DNA from 3 places in the Streptomyces sp. NPDC005898 genome. Region 3 is predicted to be linked to each of the others. Evidence: riboswitches for the same ligand, from Rfam matches in the RefSeq annotation. Region 3 holds a riboswitch; each other region holds the start of a gene.

Region 1 (6,566 bases), on a different contig from region 3:
CACATTTCCCCTCGACCAGGAGATTCATGTACAAGCGCCTGCCTGTCCTCGCCCTCTGCCTCGCCGCGGCCGTCCTTGGCACATCGGCGTGCGACGACGACGGCGACGACCGCCCCCGGGCCTCGGCGTCCGCGGCCTCGACCACCGGGTCCGCGCCCTCGGCCGGCGCGTCCACGCCCGCGCCCAGCGCCGCCGAGCCGCGCAAGCTGACGGGCGTGATGTCCAAGCTCTACCTCAAGACGATCCGGGACCACTACCCGGACCTGGCGGACATCGATGACGCGACGCTTCTCGCACACGGCAACGCCTTCTGCGCCGCGCGGGGGAAGGCACTCGGTGACCAGGCGAAGAAGACGATGAGGGAAATCGACACCACTCCGAAGCAGACTGCCCAGATCATGGGAACCGCGCACGGCCTGTGCCGGTAGCGCCAGTGGTGACGGCCTGTCAGCCGTGCACCCGCTCCGAGCTGGACGGCCTCTACCGCGCGCCCGGCGTGCGGCTGCCCGAGGACGTCGAGTAATCGCTGTTACGGCACAACGGGTCGGGACTCACCGACGTCATCCCGTCCATGTACGCGCTCTACAGCGTCCCCGCCCCCGTGGATCGCCGTCATGGGTGACGGTGAGGAGTGGCGGGCCGTCGATATGGACACCGACTTCCCAGGGACATTGGTCTGGGCGGATGTGAGGGGTTGAGGGGTGATTCGCCCCAGTTCGAGCCGTTCCTTGGAGTGGCCGGGTGATCCGGTTCGCACTCGGCGGGCCGGGCGCAAACGGCCGGACCGGTCCGGGCCCCAGTGGAACGAGCCGCCCGGCGGGTGATCCGCCGGGCGGGCGGTCTGCGTGGGGGATGAGGGCTAGTACGGGCCGTTCACGTTGTCGATCGAGCCGTATCGGGCGGCCGCGTAGTTGCAGGCGGCGGTGATGTTGGCGACGGGGTCGAAGCTGTCCAGCGACGTGCCGGGCACGTGGTACGCGGTGAACGTGGGGCCGATGACCTGCAGGAGTCCCTTGGAAGGCGTGCCGGCGACCGCGTTGACGTCCCAGTTGTTGATGGCCAGCGGGTTGCCGGAGGACTCACGCATGACGTTGCGGTGGATGCCCTCGTAGGAACCGGGGATGCCGTGCCGGGCCATGATGTCCAGCGACTCCCTGATCCAGCCGTCGAGGTTGTCGGGGTAGGTCTTCTGCGCGGGAGCGACGGCGGGCACGGCCTCACGCGCCGAGCGGTCCGCCCGCTGGGCGGACGCCGGGGAGGCGGCCGGCTTCTTCGCGGGCTCGGCCGCGCCCTTCGCGCCGAGAGTGAGCTTGAGACCCGGGTGTATCAGCTTCGGGTCGGCGCCGAGTACGCCGCGGTTGTCCTCGTAGAGCTTCTTCCAGCCGCCGCTCAGGGAGTGCTCCTGGGCGATCTTGGAGAGGGAGTCGCCCGCGACGACGACGTAGGTCCTGGAGTCGGCGGCCGGCTTGGCGGGGGCGCCGGCCTCGGCCGCGCCGGCGCTGGTGGCACCGAGCACGGGGAGGACGAGCACGGCTCCGCCCGTTCCCGCGGCGGCGATGCCCCGGTTGAGCGAGCTGGACTTGGGGCGGCGGTGCTTTCCCTTTGCGGGCATGACGAAACGTTCCTCTCCGTCGCCTGCGAGGTGAGCTGTCGGGTTGGGACGGGAGCTGTCCTGGCGCGTGGGGAGCGCGCCTTCACCCCGAGCCGATCCGGAATCCGGATCGGCGGCTTACCTGGGTCCCCCGCTCCTGCCGTGGATGAGTGAGTGGAAGGGTTTCCGGACAGCGGCAGGATTCGGCGTTCCGTCCGGATTGACGGTGACATTAAGCGAGAGCGCCGGGCCACAACAAGGCCGGAATTCACACTGGCGAATCCAAAGAGACTTCCCTGGGAATTTGATCTCCCCGACTCTTTGATCGTTAAAGTCAACTCGCTTTGCGGGGAACGGGAGTTTGTGCGGGGGGCTACGCGATCATCCTCTGTCGGCGTGACACATTTCACTGAATCGGCAGGGGGGAACCGGCGTTTAACGTCGCAAAGAGTGTCTTGAATAGTACATCTGCGACCAAAGTGGCGACTGGCTAATTGCTGCGCAAAGATGGACATATTGAACCCCTTGAGGGCGGCACCGCCCCGGTGCGGCGCAGGGGGTTCATGACGCCTACTGCCGTGAAAGGTCTGTCTTCTTTATGGCGAAGCAGTCCAGCCTCTCCACCGGTCACCGATTGCCCGCGGGAATGAAAACTGCTCGTGCCGGATGGGCCGACACGAGCAGGAGAAGCGGTGAATTGGTGGTGAGGTCACGTCATGAAACGGCAGTTCCTTCGAGTTCGACCATCTGACCCGGGATCGCCAGCCGTGTCACCCCGAGCATCGTGGTGGCCGGTGCCACTCCCGCAATGCCCAACCGCGAGGCCAGCAGCCTGTAATGAGGGAACAGCAGATCGACGTCGGTGGTGTAGACGTTGAGCCGGACAAGGTTCGCGAGGGACATGCCGGCCTCGCCGAGCACGGCCTCCAGATTGTCGAGGCTCAGCGTCAACTGTCCGGCCATGTCACCCTCGTACTGAGGCTTGCCGTCACCGTCCATCGCGGTCTGCCCGGAGCAGTAAAGGGTCCGGGTGTGCCCGCTGACGAGTTCCCCCTGGTTGAATCCCATCTCCACCGACCACGTCACGGGATTGACCGCTGTTCGTTCCACTGCCACATCAGCTCCGTTCGACTGCACGGGAAATACGGACATCCGTCGGCGCCCGCGCTGGTGCCGACGTCGGTGTTCCGGAGCCTGTCAACGAATCACGACACCCTCGGTCATGTATTCGATAGGGTCTGCCGCATGCGCGCCGATCGACTGGTCTCGCTGGTGCTGATGTTGCGTCAGCGCGGTCGGCTGACCGCGGACACGCTCGCCCGTGAGCTGGAGGTGTCCACCCGTACCGTGCTGCGCGACATCGAGGCGCTGTCCGCGGCCGGGGTCCCGGTCTTCGCGGAACGCGGCAGGCACGGCGGGTTCGCGTTGTTGCCCGGTTTCCGGACGGAACTCATGGGGCTGAACCACGACGAGGCCGTGGCCCTCCTGGCCGCCGGACCGGGGCGCGCGGAGCGGGTGTTCGGCCTCGGCCCGGCGCGTGCCGCCGCTCTGCGCAAAGTCGTCGACGCGCTGCCCGAAAGCCATAGGGCCCCCGCGAGCGACGCGGCCCGGCGCTTCCTCGTGGAACCGGAGACGGACCTGCTCCCAAGCCGGTCGGACGCCGAGAAGGTGCCGGAGGCGGTGATGGCCGAGATCCGGCGCGCGGTGCTAGCCGGGCACAAGCTGCGCATCCACTACGCGGCCACGGACCAGCCGCCGCGGTGGCGCACGGTGGACCCGATCGGACTGGTCACCGTGCGGGACCGGGGTTACCTGCTCGCCACGCGATCCGGCGCGGACCGCACCTACCGGCTGTCCCGGGTCTCGGTCGCCGAGGAACTCCCCGAACCGGCACAGCGGCCGAACCAGGTCGACCTGGAACGGATCTGGCGGGAACGCTGCGCGCGGTTCCTGTCCGACGGCCACCTCACCGTGCCGCTACGGGTGAATCCGCGCCGGCGCGAGGAGTTGCTGAACACCGCCGTGGCGGTGCGCGCCGCGGACCCCGGCCTCCATCCCGACCCTGAGGGGTGGCTGCGGCTGGAGGCGACGTACCAGGACCTGCGCCATGCCGAGTGGGCGCTGTGGCAGCTCGGCTCGGACGCGGAAGCCTTGGCCCCCGCGGCCTTGCGCACCTCCCTGCGCGACCGCGCCGCCGCGATGGCCGCGCGTTACGCCGAGTCCCCGGAGTCCTAGCTCGGGCGCCGGCCGCAGCGGAACCAGCCGGAAGACCACGCGTCCGCCGCCGTGGCGGCCTGTTGAGCGGCTCGTCCCGCCGGGAAACGTGAGTGGAGTACTCCTCCGCGAAGCCCCGCAGTGTCACCCCGGCCTCGGCCAGTGAGCGGCGCTGCGCGTCGAAGGACTGCCGGACGGTCGAGGCGCGGGCGCGTCCAGCCAACAAAAGGCCGAAGCCGTGCCGAGGCAAGCTGCTCTTGTTCGCCCCCAGGCCCCAGCCGCCGTCCCACAGGATTGGTCACATGCCCCCGGGGTAGCCGCATCTCATGCTTGGCAACCCTCATCGGCTGCCGGGGTCTCTCGCCCGCGCAATCCAGCGGCGCAAAACGCCCCGGCACGCCCGATCCCAGCGCCGACGCGGCAGGATCCACCGCCGCCTGCTCGCCTACCGCGATGTGCAGATCCTCCACTCCCTCGCGCCCGACGCCCGGGCCGACAGCCTCCTTCTCGTCCACATCCGCCGGGTCGTGGGCCATCTCACCTACGAGGTCTGCGAACAGTGCGCGAGCGGCGTCATCTCGGAGATCCACGTCGCCGCGCCCCTGCTCGACAGCGGTCTGGAGACCCGCGCCATCTCGCACCTGCGCGCCTGCTACCCCGACGTGACGTGGCGCAGCTGCCCGGCGCGGCGCACGACCCGCACGTTGGTGCACCGCATGCACCTGCCGGAGAGCAGGACCGAACGCGCGTGCTCCCACACTGAGGCCCTCGACCCGACCGGAAGCTGAGACCGGCGCGCAGTCACCTCCGCAGTCCCACCGGCAGCTCCACCCAGCGACGCGGAAAGCCGGCACCGAGCGACGTGGCAGCGACCAGACGCTCGACGTGGACCCCCGTGCCGAGGAACTTGGGATTGTTCGGGTGGCGGCTGTGGGACGTCTGTTCAGCGATGGGTGCACGCCCTAGGCTGAGCGGCCTTCGCCTCCTGGGAGGTCTCGTGAACGGGTTCGTGAACGGTCTCCGTGCGGCCCTCGTCTGCTGTGTGATCGCGTGCGTCGCGGCGGTGTCGGCTCCTGGGGCCACGGCCGCGACGCCCGGCTGGACGGTGCTTCCCGTGCCGCCCGCGGCGGCCTCACCGGTGACCGTGTCCGACTTCGCCGCCCGTGGGCCGGGCGAAGGATGGGTGACCGGATACGAGCACACCGCCGACGGGCTGCGCCCGATGCTGTACCGGTGGGACGGCAAGGCGTGGAGCCGGGACACGACCTTCCCCGGCGCCGGGGACCCGGGCTGGCTCGGCAAGGCGCGGTTCGTCGGCGACGAGCTGTGGATCCTGCACGACAACCGTGCGGGAGAAGGCGAGATCCTGCGCCGGTCGGCGGGGGAGTGGAACGTTCTCGCCCTGCCGCAGACCCTGCGGGTCTACCAGGACTTCACCGCCGTACCGGGCGCCGCGTGGGTCGTCGGAGAGGACGACACGGGACTGAAGGTGCTGCACTACGACGGCTCCCGCTGGACCACGCAGACCACCCCGGACGGCGTGCACTACGTGATGGGGATCACCGCGCGTACCGCCGACGACGCCTGGGCCTGGGCGGACACCGACACCGGCCCCGCCATCCTGCGCTGGGACGGAACGGCGTGGCGGGACGCGAAGGTGGCGCTGCCGGCGAACGGCAACGTGCACACCATTCTGCTCGAACCGTCGGGCCGGGCCACGATCGGCGGCAGCCAGTACACCGAGAACGGGGGGCGCACCTACCTGATGACCTGGAACGGGCACTCCTGGCGCACCACCTACCCGCCGCTGGGCGACACGTACACCGAGGCCATGGTGCGCGGACCGGACGGCGCGCTGTGGCTGCCGATGCGCAGCGACCGCGCGTTCCAGTCGAAGTACGCGCGGGTGAACGGCGCGCGCACCACCTTCTCCTACGGCCCCGAGCGCACGAACGCCATCGACGTCAAACCCCTCGCGCTGGCGCCCGCCGGGGCCACGCTGCTGTCCTTCGGGACCGTCGAGGTCTACGGCTCGAAACCGAACCTCATGAGCGAGCGGCTGGGAGGCTGACCATGGCACGCAGACTTCTCGTCGCGGTCCTCGCCGTCGCCATGACCGCCCTCGCCGCCCTGAGCCCGGCCGTGGCGCAGACCGACCCGGCCTGGCGGCACGTACCCGTCCCGGCGGAGGTGCGCCCGCAGGCAGGGCTCAACGAGGCGGTGGCGTTCGGGCCGGACCGGGCATGGGCGGTGGGTGCCGACGCCGTCGGACGCGAGGCGCCGGGCTTCCCGCTGGTCCTGCGCTGGGACGGGACCGCGTGGCAGCGGCACAGCCTCCCGGGAGTCCGCTGGCAGGGGGAGCTGCTGTCCGTCGCCGGGACATCCCCGTCCTCGGTCTGGGCGGTCGGCCGTGACGCTGCGGGCGGCACCCGCCTGCTGCGCTTCGACGGCACGGCCTGGTCCGAGAGCCGGCCGCCGCGCGGTGTCGTACTGACCAAGGCCGTCGCGGGCGGCGGGGAACTGTGGCTGATCGGGTCGCGGGACGGCGCGCAGGTCCTGCTGCGCCGGACCGGAGGCGGCTGGACGGACATGCCCGCACCGCCGGGAACCGTGTACGGCCTGCACGTCAAGGCCGCCGACGACGTCTGGGCGGCGGGCGACACCAACGCGGGCGCGGTCGTCTCGCACTGGGACGGGCGGGCGTGGGAACAGACGGTCGTGAGCGGGTTCCCCAGGTCGGCCGTGGGCAGTGTGCTGGCGG
Region 2 (6,566 bases), on a different contig from region 3:
GGAGTTCACACCCGCACAGGAAACGGCCGCCGGACGAGCCGGGGCTGACGGCACGTCACGACTGTGATCTTCGCGTGATCTCCGCTGCATCGACTTGTGACAAGTGTTCGAGTGCGGCTACGTTCACGTCGACTCGGGCACCTCGGTGCCCGAGTCGTCGTCACAGTCTCCCGAAAGGCAACCGCATGCTCTCCGGCAATGGTCGTCACCGACGCCCCCGCCAGGCCCCGGCCCTCATCGTCGCGGCCGGAGTCACCGGATCAGCCATCGCCATCCCGCTCCTCGGGGCCACGAGCGCGAGCGCCGCCGAGACGGTGACGTGGGACAAGCTCGCCGAGTGCGAGAGCGGCGGCGAGTGGAGCGCCGACCCCGGGAACGGTTACTACGGAGGGCTCCAGCTCTCCCAGGAGACGTGGGAGCAGCACGGCGGCCTGAACTACGCGCCGAGCGCCGACGAGGCCTCCAAGTCGCAGCAGATCGCCGTGGCGGAGGACATCCTGGACGCCAAGGGCCCGAAGGCCTGGCCGAGCTGCGGGCCGATCGCCGGGCTCACCGACGGCGGCGCCGCGGCCGACGTGGACCCGGGCGACCCGATCCTCCCCGAGCCCTCGGACGCGTCGGGCGCCGGCGGCACAGGCGGCAAGGGTTCGGACGAGAAGGCCCGTGACAAGGCCCGGGAGAAGACCGGCGAGAAGGCCGGCGAGGCCGAGTCCGCGGCCGGGAAGGCCGCCGGTTCCGCCGACGCCTCCGACGGCACGTCAGACAAGCGGAAGCCCTCCGACCGCGCGGGCGACACGCCCGGAGCGGACCGCGCCTCCCGAGACAAGAATCACGACGGGGCGGACGCCGCGGACACATCGGACGGCAAGGGCGGGGCGTCCGAGGCGGACAAGTCCGGCGCCGAGGACGGCACTTCCCGCGGCCCGAAAAATCCCTCCGACACGGCTGACCCTGCCGACGCCTCCGAGGGCTCCGCCACCGGCCGCCACCGCGCCGGCGACGCGGACGAGACCTCCGCGGCCGACGCGCGGAACGGGGACGGCGGTCCCACCGGCCGGCACGCCTCGCGCGGCGGCGAACGCACCCAGAAGGTCGCCGACGGGACGTACGAGGTTCGCTCCGGGGACAACCTCTCGGTCATCGCGGACGACCTGGACGTCAAGGGCGGCTGGCACGAGCTGTACTCCGAGAACAAGGAGACCGTCGGAGCCGACCCGGACCTCATTCTCCCCGGTCAGAGCCTCGATTTGGGCGAAAAGTAGCGGTAGTTGACGAAGCGTCCGCCGGGCGCTTCGCAACTGTATGTCCGCATTGGCGCAAGTGAGAGATGGGTCTCAGAAGACCTGATCGTCTTTGAAATTGTGGCGATCGCGTGACTACGGTCGTCATCGCCCGCCACTCGTGGGCCCCGCCGGTCGGTACGCCGAATCCTGCCAACGGCCGGACGGGAACAGTCGTCGCTTCGAGCGCCGTGGGCAGGAGCGGGGGACCCAAGGTAAGTGCCGGGTCCGGACGTTGGGGCTTCCGCGAGGGAGCGCCGCGAACGGGACCGGCTTGGGGTGAAGTCGCATCGAAGTCGGTGCGACCGGGCAACTTCACTGGCCCGAACCCGACAGCTCACCTCGCAGGCGTCGGTGAGGGGATGAACTCATGCTGTTTTCCAGCAAGGGCAAGCACCGCCGTCCGTCCAAGGCCACCCGTGTCGTCACGCTCGCCGGTGTCACCGGTGCCGCCGTGGCCGCCCCGCTGATGGCCGCCGGTTCGGCCAGCGCCGCCACCGGCCAGGAGTGGGACGCCGTCGCCCAGTGCGAGTCCGGCGGCAACTGGTCGATCAACACCGGCAACGGCTACCAGGGCGGTCTGCAGTTCTCGCCCTCCACCTGGGCCGCGTACGGCGGTACGAAGTACGCGCCCACCGCCGACAAGGCCTCCAAGGCCCAGCAGATCGAGATCGGCGAGAAGGTCCTCGCCGGCCAGGGCAAGGGTGCCTGGCCGAGCTGCGGCGTCGGCCTCTCGGGCGCCGCGTACAACGGCGGCGGCGCGCAGCAGGCCCCGCAGCAGCAGGCCCCGCAGCAGCAGGCCCCCCAGCAGCAGGCCCCGCAGCAGCAGACCAAGCCGCAGCCGCAGCAGACGCAGCAGCAGGCCGCCCCTCAGCAGCGGGCGCAGCAGGCCCCGAAGCCGCAGCCCGCGCCGCAGACCGAGTCGCGCAAGACCGTCGAGACCCCGACCGGCCAGCGGGTCGAGAAGGGCGACGGCGAGTACAAGGTCAAGACCGGCGACACGCTGTCCAAGATCGCCGCGGCGCACGGCGTCAAGGGCGGCTGGCAGAAGATCTACAAGCTGAACGGCGACATCATCGACAACGCCGACTTCATCTTCCCGGGCCAGCAGCTCCACCTCAGCTGACCCGCCCGCGGCCGTGCCCGCCGCGGACGCACGGCCGCCCGCCCCGTCCCCACGGGCTCCCCGCCCCGGTGCGCGTACCCCCGTACGCACCGGGGCGGGGGCATGTCCGCGGCACACCCGCCCCGCCTGTTCGCTACCAGCGAGTAGAAAACGTGGGCTTACGCCCCGTTTCCCGGCTGTTTGTGCGACTGTCCGTCCCAGGGGACGGGCGGTCGGCTGGCCGAAGGCTCCGGGCCGGTTAGGCTCAGGAGACGCAGGGCCGAAGCGGCTCTCGTAAACGCGTCACATCCCAGAAGGAGATGCTCGTGCCGTCCATCGACGTCGTCGTAGCCCGGGAAATCCTGGACTCCCGAGGCAACCCCACGGTCGAGGTCGAGGTCGGCCTCGACGACGGCAGCACCGGTCGTGCCGCCGTCCCGTCCGGTGCCTCCACCGGTGCTTTCGAGGCCATCGAACTCCGTGACGGTGACCCCAACCGTTACCACGGCAAGGGCGTGGAGAAGGCCGTCCTCGCCGTCATCGAGCAGATCGGCCCGGAGCTGGTGGGCTACGACGCCACCGAGCAGCGGCTGATCGACCAGGCCATGTTCGACCTGGACGCCACCGACAACAAGGGCTCCCTCGGCGCCAACGCCATCCTCGGCGTCTCGCTCGCCGTCGCGCACGCCGCCTCCGAGGCCAGCGACCTGCCGCTGTTCCGCTACCTCGGCGGCCCGAACGCGCACCTGCTGCCCGTGCCGATGATGAACATCCTCAACGGCGGGTCGCACGCCGACTCCAACGTCGACATCCAGGAGTTCATGATCGCGCCGATCGGCGCCGAGTCGTTCTCCGAGGCGCTGCGCTGGGGCACCGAGGTCTACCACACGCTGAAGAAGGTCCTGAAGAGCAAGGGCCTGGCCACCGGCCTCGGCGACGAGGGCGGCTTCGCCCCGAACCTCGACTCCAACCGCGCCGCCCTCGACCTCATCCTGGAGGCCATCAAGGAGGCCGGCTACGTCCCCGGCGAGCAGATCGCGCTCGCGCTCGACGTCGCCGCCTCCGAGTTCTACAAGGACGGCTCCTACGAGTTCGAGGGCAAGTCCCGCTCGGCCGCCGAGATGACCGAGTACTACGAGGAGCTCGTCGCCTCGTACCCGCTCGTCTCCATCGAGGACCCGCTGTTCGAGGACGACTGGGCCGGCTGGAACGCCATCACCGAGAAGCTCGGCGACAAGGTGCAGCTCGTCGGCGACGACCTGTTCGTCACCAACCCCGAGCGCCTGGCCCGCGGCATCGAGGAGAACTCGGCCAACGCCCTGCTCGTCAAGGTCAACCAGATCGGCTCGCTGACCGAGACCCTGGACGCCGTCGAGATGGCCCAGCGCAACGGCTTCAAGTGCATGATGTCCCACCGCTCCGGCGAGACCGAGGACGTCACCATCGCCGACCTGGCCGTCGCCACCAACTGCGGTCAGATCAAGACCGGTGCCCCGGCCCGCTCCGAGCGCGTCGCCAAGTACAACCAGCTCCTGCGCATCGAGGAGATCCTCGACGACGCCGCGGTCTACGCCGGCCGCAGCGCGTTCCCGCGGTTCCGCGCCGCTCAGTAGCACGCAGCCGGGCCTCCCGCGCGCCCAGCCGCGTGAGCCCGTGGTTACCTACGTCCCCGCACCCGGTCCCGTACCGTGTGCGGGGACGTACGTACGTTTGCGCGCCGCGCTGCTCTGGGGAGGCGGAACATGGCCAAGGCCGGGACCAAGGACCGGTTCTCCACCGCTACCCGCCTGCGGCTGCTCGGCGAGCAGACCGCCGAGCGCGTCTACCGGTCCCAGACCAAGCGCCAGGCCCGGCGCTCCCGGCTCACCGGCCGCGCGGCCCTGCTCGCGCTGGTGCTCTGCTCCCTGGTCGTGGCGCTCGCCTACCCGATGCGGCAGTACGTCTCGCAGCGCGCCGAGATCGACGACCTGCGCCGGCAGAAGGCCGAGCAGCGCGAGGACGTCGAGAAGCTGCGCGACGAGAAGGCCCGCTGGCAGGACGACGCGTACGCCGAGCAGCGCATCCGGGACCGCCTGCACTACGTGCGACCGGGCGAGACCGGGTTCACGGTGATCGACCCGGCGGCGGCCAAGAGCCGGCGCGCGGACCAGGGGGCGGCCTCGCGCCCCTGGTACTCGAACGTCTGGGACGGCGTCGACAAGGCCGACCGCCCCGACTGACCCCAGCACGGCCCCCGTAGAGAACCGATCGAAAGACAGGCATGCACACGCCCCCGCCCTCCACCGACCGCACCGAGCCCACCGACGCCGACGTAGAGGCGTTCAAGCAGCAGCTCGGCCGCCCGCCCCGCGGCCTGCGGGCCATCGCCCACCGCTGCCCCTGCGGTCAGCCCGACGTCGTCGAGACGGCGCCGCGCCTGCCGGACGGGACGCCGTTCCCGACCACGTACTACCTCACGTGCCCGCGGGCCGCGTCCGCGATCGGCACCCTTGAGGCCAACGGCGTGATGAAGGAGATGTCGGAGCGGCTCCAGAGCGACCCGGAGCTGGCCGCCGCCTACCGCGCGGCCCACGAGGACTACCTCGCCCGCCGGGACGCCATCGAGGTCCTGGAGGGCTTCCCGAGCGCGGGCGGCATGCCGGACCGCGTGAAGTGCCTGCACGTCCTGGTCGGCCACTCCCTGGCGGCGGGGCCCGGCGTGAACCCGCTGGGCGACGAGGCCATCGCGATGCTGCCCGAGTGGTGGGCCAAGGGCCCCTGCGTCACGCCCTGCGCGCCCGAGGACGAGGCGTGACCCGCGTCGCCGCCGTCGACTGCGGCACGAACTCCATCCGCCTCCTGGTGGCGGACGCCGACCCGGTCACCGGCGAACTGCGCGACCTGGACCGGCGCATGACGATCGTGCGCCTCGGCCAGGACGTGGACCGCACCGGGCGGCTGGCCCCCGAGGCCCTTGAGCGCACCTTCGCGGCCTGCCGCGAGTACGCCGAGGCGATCGAGGCGCACGGCGGCGTGGAGCGGGTCCGCTTCGTCGCCACCTCCGCCTCCCGCGACGCGGACAACCGCGAGGAGTTCGTCCGGGGCGTCCTGGACATCCTCGGCGTCGAGCCGGAGGTCATCACCGGCGCGCAGGAGGCGGAGTTCTCCTTCACCGGCGCCACCCGGGAGCTGGCCGGCCGCGACGACCTGGCCGGGCCCTACCTGGTCGTGGACATCGGCGGCGGCTCCACCGAGTTCGTCGTCGGCACGGACTCGGTCGAGGCGGCCCGCTCGGTGGACGTCGGCTGTGTCCGCATGACCGAGCGTCATCTCGTGCGCGACGGCGCGGTCGCCGACCCGCCCTCGCCGGAGCGGTTCGCCGCGGTCAGGGCGGACGTCGAGGCCGCCCTGGACCTCGCCGAGCAGGCGGTCCCGCTCAAGCGGGCCCGCACGCTGGTCGGCCTCGCGGGCTCGGTGACCACCGTCGCCGCGATCGCGCTGGGCCTGGACACCTACGACTCGCGGGCGATCCACCACTCCCGGATCTCCTACGAGCAGGTGGCCGCCATCGCGGAGCGCCTGATGGGCGCCACGCACGCCGAGCGCGCCGCGATCCCGGTGATGCACCCGGGCCGCGTCGACGTCATCGCGGCGGGCGCCCTCGTCCTGCTGACGATCATGGACCGGACCGGCGCCCGCGAGGTCGTCGTGAGCGAGCACGACATCCTCGACGGGATCGCCCACAAGGTGGCGGCGGAGGTCGAGGCGGAGCGCCTGCGGGGCTGACGCGCGCGGGCGAAGACCACCAGGCGCAGCACGGCGAACCGCGCGACACCGGCGAGGGCGGAGGCCCCGAGGTAGACGCCCTGTTCGAGCAGCGCCCCGGGCGCGGCGACCAGCTCCCGAAGGGCGAGCATCGCCGCGCACGTGAGCGCGTACGCGGCCGCCGCGGAGCCGGCCGACTGCGCGTGCTGGCGCCAGGTCGCCCGGCGGCCCGCGCCGAAGGTGAACCGGGCGTGCAGCTCGGTGGCCAGCGGTGTGGCGGCCGCGGTGACCACCGCGTTGGCCAGCGCCCAGGGGAGCCAGGACGCGAGGCCCGCCACGGCGAAGCCGGCCGCGAGCCCCACCCCGCCGCCGCAGAGCACGAAGCGGGCGAAGGCGGTGACAGCACCGGAGGCGGCCTGCCCGCGGCTCCCTGTTCT
Region 3 (6,566 bases):
AGGGCCTTCAACGAAGGCACCGACAAGCACTCCGCCGAGGAGTTCGCCGCCGAGCTCGACCGCTGCGGTGCCACGATGGACGCGCACGCCGACCACCCCGGCGTCCGGGTCTCCCTCGAAGTCCCGGTCTCCCGCCTCCCGAAGGCGCTCGGCCTGCTCTCGGACGCCCTGCGCGCCCCCGCCTTCGCGGACAGCGAGATCGAGCGCCTCGTGCGCAACCGCCTGGACGAGATCCCGCACGAGGCCGCCAACCCGGCGCGCCGCGCCGCCAAGGAACTCTCCCGGCAGCTCTTCCCGGCCGGCACGCGCATGTCCCGGCCCCGCCAGGGCACCGAGGAGACGGTCAGCGCCATCGACTCGGCGGCCGTACGCGCCTTCTACGAGAAGCACGTCCGGCCCGCGACGGCCACCCTGGTGATCGTCGGCGACCTCACGGGCACCGATCTGGACGCCGTCCTCGCGGACACCGTCGGCACCTGGACGGGCGGCACGGCGGAGCCCCGCCCGAGCCTTCCGATCACCGCCGACGACACGGGCCGCGTCGTCATCGTGGACCGCCCCGGAGCCGTCCAGACGCAGCTCCTGATCGGCCGCATCGGCCCGGACCGGCACGACCGGGTCTGGCCGGCCCAGGTCCTCGGCACCTACTGCCTCGGCGGCACCCTCACCTCCCGGCTGGACCGCGTCCTGCGCGAGGAGAAGGGATACACCTACGGAGTGCGGGCGTTCAGCCAGGTCCTGCGGTCCGCTCCGGACGGCACGGGCGCCGCGATGCTCGCCATCAGCGGATCGGTCGACACCGCCTCCACGGGCCCCGCGCTCGACGACCTGTGGAAGGTCCTGCGCACGCTCGCCGCGGAGGGCCTGACGGACGCGGAGCGCGACGTGGCGGTGCAGAACCTCGTGGGTGTGGCCCCGCTCAAGTACGAGATGGCCGCCTCCGTCGCCGCGACACTCGCCGACCAGGTCGAGCAGAACCTGCCGGACGACTTCCAGGCACAGCTGTACCGGCGGTTGGCCGCCACCGGCACCGTGGAGGCCACCGCGGCCGTCGTGAGCGCCTTCCCGGAGGACCACCTGGTGACGATCCTCGTCGGCGACGCCGCGCAGATCGAGGAGCCCGTCAGGGCGCTCGGCATCGGCGAGGTGAGCGTGGTCAGCGGCTGAACGACAGGTCGCGGCTGAACGAGAGGGTGCGGCTGAACCAGAGGCTGTGGCTGACCAGAGGCCGTGGCCGAATGTGAGCCGCGGCTGAGCGGGAATCAGCGCGTTTCGAGGCCCCGGTGACCGGTTCGGTCGCCGGGGCCTCATATGTCCGCCTTTGTATGGCGGTTGCCCGTCTGCCGTGTGGCGTGCGCAACAAAAGTGTCGATCCGTTTGTCGATTGAAAGAGGGGGCGCTTAGCTTCGATCCGGCTGTCCGTCACACACCACGTCGCACCCGCGGCACCGGGCAGTCATCGCCGAGTCCCCGTACGGCGCGAGCCAGGGGAGCCGGGGACCCACAGTCCCTTGGGGTGAATCGGGCACCTTGCCGTCAGGTGAGGGACTCGTAGGAGACCTTCCTGCTCCGAACCCGTCAGCTAACCCGGTAGGCGAGAAGGAAGGAAAGGATCAGCCGCTTCATGGCGTTCACCCGTGCCACCGGGAAGCACCGTCGTCCCAGCCGCCTCACCCGCACGACCGCGAACGTCGCGGGCGTCGCCGCGCTGACCACCACCGGCGTCATCGGCGGCATGGCCGCTCCGGCGCTCGCCGCCGTCGACGAAGGGGCCGTGGAGCACACCGGCCTCACCCAGGCGATCTCCGTGGGCGGTTCGCTCGCCGAGACCATCGACGCCCAGGCCGCCGCGCAGCGCCAGGCGGCCGAGGACGCCGCCGCCGCCAAGCTGGCCGAAGCGGCCGCCAAGAAGAAGGCCGCCGAGGACAAGCGCAAGGCCGAGGCCGAGGCCAAGGTGAAGGCCAAGGAGGAGCGCGAGGCCAAGGAGCGCGCCGCCCGCGCGGCCGAGCGCAAGCGCCTGAACGCCTACGTCTCCCCGATCTCCGGCTCGTACGTCTCCACGGGCTACCAGACCGGCGGCGCCATGTGGTCCTCCGGCAGCCACACCGGCGTCGACTTCCACGCCGCTTCCGGCACCCCGGTCCACGCGGTCGGCGCGGGCACCGTCGTCGAGGCCGGCTGGGGCGGCGCGTACGGCAACAACGTCGTCATCAAGATGAACGACGGCACGTACACCCAGTACGGCCACATGTCCTCCCTCGGTGTCACCGTCGGTCAGACGGTCACCCCGGGCCAGCAGATAGGCCTCTCGGGTTCCACCGGCAACTCCAGTGGCCCGCACCTCCACTTCGAGGCCCGCACCGGCCCCGAGTACGGCTCGGACATCGACCCCGTGGCGTACCTGCGCTCGCACGGCGTCAACGTCTGACCTCCCGGCACACCGAAGGCCCCGGCTCCTGCGAGCCGGGGCCTTCGCGCTTTTCCGGCCCTTCCGCGCTTGGCCAAAAGATATCCATGGATTGCGGCCCGCCGTCGGTAATTCCGGCACTCTGCAATAGAGTTGCCGAACGAGCGTCGGTCGACCGCGTTTCGCGGGGATTAAGGCGGAGGTCCGGTCATGCGTATTCCCGCGCATTCGGTGTGCACGGCCATCCGGGACGACATTGTCTCCGGTGTCCACGAAAGGGGCGGACGGCTCACCGAGGAGCTTCTGGCCCGCCGCTACGGCGTCTCGCGCGTTCCGGTGCGCGAGGCCCTGCGCACCCTGGAGGCCGAGGGGTTCGTCGTCACGCGCCGACACGCCGGCGCCTGCGTCGCCGAGCCCACGGAGCAGGAGGCGGCCGACCTCCTGGAGCTGCGCATGCTGCTCGAACCGCTCGCGGCCGCCCGCGCGGCCCGGCGCCGCACCGAGGCGCACCTCAAGGTCCTGCGCGGCCTCGTCAGGCTCGGCCAGGAGCGCGCGCGGCGGGGGCAAGGGGAGGATCTGCGGTCGCTGGGCGGCTGGTTCCACGAGACGCTCGCCCAGGCCTCCGTCAGCCCCGGCCTCATCGCGCTGCTCGCCCAGCTGCGGCACAAGATCGCCTGGATGTACGTGGTGGAGCCGCCGGCGGCGCCGTTCGACGCGTGGGCGCAGCGCGCGGCGATCGTCGACGCGGTGGGCCGCGGGGACGGCGAGCGGGCCAGGGCGCTCACCTGCGACCACATGGAGCGGACCGCGGGCGCGCACCGATTGCGCCGTTCGACGAGCGCGGGCCGTGTGAGGGAGCCGCAACATCCCGTCAACACGGTGAGCCTTCGGAATTAACGCGCGTGCCGTATACAAGTCGTAGGGCGCCTTTACTCGGGGCGGCGCTATTCGGGGACATCAATTCTGCGTGAATTTCGGAACGCGGGGCACGCGCCGCACGCGCCGGGTCACACTGAATCGCGCCGGATTTCCTTTAAGAGCTCGTCACGCGATTACGAACCGGGCTTCTTGGGCGTGTCCACGCATACGCGGGTCGTTGGCGGTGCGCGCCCCGAAGGCGCGGTGTCCTTCGGGGCGCGGGGCAGGGGTTCTGGTTCAGGCGTTGTAGCCGCCGTGGGCGTCCAGCACTGCGCCCGTGACGTACGACGCGGCGGGGCTCGCCAGGAAGGCGATCGCCGCGGCGATTTCGTCGGGGTGCCCCATGCGTTGCAGGGACAGCGAGCTGACCAGGGCCTTGAGGGTCTCGGGGTCCGGCGGTTGCATGCCGCCCTCCATCAGTCCGGCCTCCACGACGTTGGCCGTGATGTTCCGGGGCCCGAGGTCGCGTGCGACGCCCATGGTGTACCTCTCGATCCCGGACTTGGTCGCCGCGTAGTCGGCAAGGCCGGGGGCGCCGACCCGGGAGCCCAGTCCGGAACTCACCGTGATGATGCGGCCGCCCGTACGCAGCACTCGGGAGGCGGCCCGGATGACGGCGATCACGCCGAGGTAGTTGGTGGCGTGCATCCGGTCCAGTGCGGCGGTGTCGGCATCGGGGTCGTCCACCGTGCCGGCCACGGAGATCGCCGCGTTGTTGACGAGGATGTCCAGGCCGCCGAAGTGCGCGACCACGTCGTCGATCAGCGCCGGCGCCCGGCTCGTGTCCGCCTGGTCGGACTGGAAGGCGACGGCCTTGGCTTCCTTGGCGTGCACCTCGTCGACGACGGCCTGCGCCCGTTTCTCGGAGCTGACGTAGGTGAAGGCGACGTCGGCGCCCTGCTCGGCCAGCAGTCGTACGGTCGCGGCTCCCAGTCCGCGCGACCCCCCGGTGACCAGGGCGACTTTGCCCGTGAGTGGTTTGCTCATGCTTCTCACCTCGTTGATTGACCCTTCCCGGCAGTCGCAACGTTAATTGTTACGACAGGCTGTTGCAACCTCCATTGTTACGACTGCGGGTAACATGGAGCGTCGCGACCGAGAGGAGGAGTCCATGAGCGCCAACAGCAGGCTGACCATCGCCGCCCACGCGCTGGTCTGGATCGGCCTCTACCAGCGCCAGGGCCATGAGGTCGCGACCTCCGAGCAGATCGCGACCAGCGCGAACACCAACCCGGTGGTGATCAGACGGCTGCTCGGCGAGCTGCGCAGGGCTGGGCTCGTGGAGTCCCGGCGGGGCGTGGGCGCGGGCTGGTCGCTGGCACGCGAGCTGGAGTCGATGACCCTGCTCGACGTGTACGAGGCAGTGGAACCCGGCCCGCTGTTCGCAATGCACCGCACCACCCCGGACCAGGGATGCGTGGTGGGCCACGGCATCCAGCCGGCGATGCGGAGCGTCTACGAGGGCATCGAGGAGACTCTGAGGCACGAGCTGGCCCGCGTCACGCTCGCGAACGTACTCCGGGACGTACTCGCGGCGCCTCGCTAGCCTCCCCGTTGCGCCCTGGCGTCACCAAGGCCCCCATCCATGCCCAGGCCGACGAACAGCCATCTGCTGGAGACGCCTCAAGAAGGCCCATCCGCGATCGCGTTACGAGCTCTGAGGGCCGCCCTGAACAAGGCGAAGGGCCCGCCCCGTGTTCCGGAGCGGACCCTTCAAAGTGCTGCGCGATCAAAGGCGCTGTGTGGCTCAGACCGTCTCCGGAAGCTCCTCGAGGCCCTCCGCGACCAGCTTCGCCAGACGGTCCAGGGCGGCGTCCGCACCCTCGGCGTCGGAGGCGAGGACGATCTCCTCGCCGCCCTGGGCGCCGAGGCCGAGCACCGCGAGCATCGAGCCGGCGTTGACCGGGTTGCCGTCGGCCTTGGCGATCGTCACGGGGACGCCGGCGGCCGTGGCCGCGCGGACGAAGATGGAGGCGGGTCGGGCGTGAAGGCCCTCGGCCCAGCCGACGTTGACGCGGCGCTCAGCCATGTGTTGCTGCCCTTCCAGGTGTCTCACACTTGTCTAGACCATTGTCGCATGCCGTCGCGGGTGCTCCGTCGGCCGGACGCCGGTCCTCCTCGACCGTACCCGGACCGGGCGCCCCCGCGACCCGTACGCTGGCCCCATGCAGACCCCGTCGGATCAGCAGGATCGGCATCGGCAGGACCGGTACGACTACCCGTCGCACTGGGAGGCCGACGTGGTGCTGCGCGACGGGGGCACCGCGCGGATCAGGCCCATCACGGTCGAGGACGCGGACCGTCTGGTCAGCTTCTACGAACAGGTGTCCGACGAGTCGAAGTACTACCGCTTCTTCGCGCCCTACCCCCGGCTGTCCGCCAAGGACGTGCGCCGCTTCACCCACCACGACCAGGTGGACCGGGTGGGACTCGCGGCCACGGTGGGCGGCGAATTCATCGCGACGGTGCGCTACGACCGCATCGACGAGCGCGGCATGGCCGCCAGCGCGCCGGCCGACGAGGCCGAGGTCGCCTTCCTCGTGCAGGACGCCCACCAGGGCCGTGGCGTGGCCTCCACACTCCTTGAACACATCGCGGCGGTCGCGCGGGAGCGGGGCATCCGCCGGTTCGCCGCCGAGGTGCTGCCCGCCAACACCAAGATGATCAAAGTCTTCACGGATGCGGGTTACCGGCAAAAGCGCAGCTTCGAGGACGGTGTCGTCCGCCTGGAGTTCGACCTGGAGCCGACCGACCGCTCCCTGGCCGTGCAGCGCGCCCGCGAACAGCGCGCCGAGGGGCGCTCGGTGCAGCGGCTGCTGACGCCGGGGTCGGTCGCGGTGATCGGCGTGGGGCGCACCCCGGGCGGCGTCGGCCGCAGCGTGCTGCGCAACCTCCGGGAGGGCGGATTCACCGGGCGCCTGTACGCGGTGAACAGCGCCTTCGACGAGGGCGCGGAGATCGACGGCGTCCCCGCGCACCGCTCCGTGACGGCCATCGAGGAGTCCGTGGACCTCGCGGTGATCGCCGTGCCCGCGGAGAAGGTGGCCCACGTCGTCGCCGACTGCGGCGAGCGCGGCGTGCGCGGCCTGGTGGTGCTCTCCGCCGGGTACGGCGAGAGCGGCCCCGAAGGGCGTGCGCGCCAGCGGGAACTGGTGCGCCAGGCGCGCTCGTACGGCATGCGCATCATCGGCCCCAACGCCTTCGGCGTGATCAACACCTCGCCCCGGACGCGGCTCAACGC

The links. A riboswitch is a leader RNA that binds a small molecule or an ion and turns the genes downstream of it on or off. The one in region 3 is predicted to bind cyclic di-AMP.
Positions count from the first base shown of each region.
Region 1: linked by a shared signal. The riboswitch ahead of ABZ385_RS05625 (LysM peptidoglycan-binding domain-containing protein) and the one ahead of ABZ385_RS19225 (M23 family metallopeptidase) in region 3 are both predicted to bind cyclic di-AMP.
Region 2: linked by a shared signal. The riboswitch ahead of ABZ385_RS17855 (transglycosylase family protein) and the one ahead of ABZ385_RS19225 (M23 family metallopeptidase) in region 3 are both predicted to bind cyclic di-AMP.

Region 1 is NZ_JBEXWC010000003.1:82,941-89,506, reverse strand. It holds gene ABZ385_RS05630 (hypothetical protein) at 27-428, shown strand; gene ABZ385_RS05625 (LysM peptidoglycan-binding domain-containing protein) at 860-1,612, opposite strand; cyclic di-AMP (ydaO/yuaA leader) riboswitch at 1,618-1,810, opposite strand; gene ABZ385_RS05620 (RidA family protein) at 2,306-2,701, opposite strand; gene ABZ385_RS05615 (WYL domain-containing protein) at 2,837-3,826, shown strand; gene ABZ385_RS05610 (hypothetical protein) at 4,132-4,593, shown strand; gene ABZ385_RS05605 (hypothetical protein) at 4,815-5,876, shown strand; gene ABZ385_RS05600 (hypothetical protein) at 5,879-6,566, shown strand, end outside.
Region 2 is NZ_JBEXWC010000011.1:238,972-245,537, reverse strand. It holds gene ABZ385_RS17865 (cytochrome P450) at 1-67, shown strand, start outside; gene ABZ385_RS17860 (transglycosylase family protein) at 186-1,262, shown strand; cyclic di-AMP (ydaO/yuaA leader) riboswitch at 1,458-1,646, shown strand; gene ABZ385_RS17855 (transglycosylase family protein) at 1,651-2,406, shown strand; gene eno (phosphopyruvate hydratase) at 2,712-3,998, shown strand; gene ABZ385_RS17845 (septum formation initiator family protein) at 4,128-4,604, shown strand; gene ABZ385_RS17840 (DUF501 domain-containing protein) at 4,646-5,179, shown strand; gene ABZ385_RS17835 (Ppx/GppA phosphatase family protein) at 5,176-6,150, shown strand; partial or broken gene ABZ385_RS17830 (hypothetical protein) at 6,150-6,566, opposite strand, start outside.
Region 3 is NZ_JBEXWC010000013.1:84,404-90,969, reverse strand. It holds gene ABZ385_RS19230 (pitrilysin family protein) at 1-1,167, shown strand, start outside; cyclic di-AMP (ydaO/yuaA leader) riboswitch at 1,451-1,612, shown strand; gene ABZ385_RS19225 (M23 family metallopeptidase) at 1,625-2,428, shown strand; gene ABZ385_RS19220 (GntR family transcriptional regulator) at 2,618-3,304, shown strand; gene ABZ385_RS19215 (SDR family oxidoreductase) at 3,563-4,312, opposite strand; gene ABZ385_RS19210 (Rrf2 family transcriptional regulator) at 4,437-4,871, shown strand; gene ABZ385_RS19205 (HPr family phosphocarrier protein) at 5,073-5,354, opposite strand; gene ABZ385_RS19200 (GNAT family N-acetyltransferase) at 5,491-6,566, shown strand, end outside.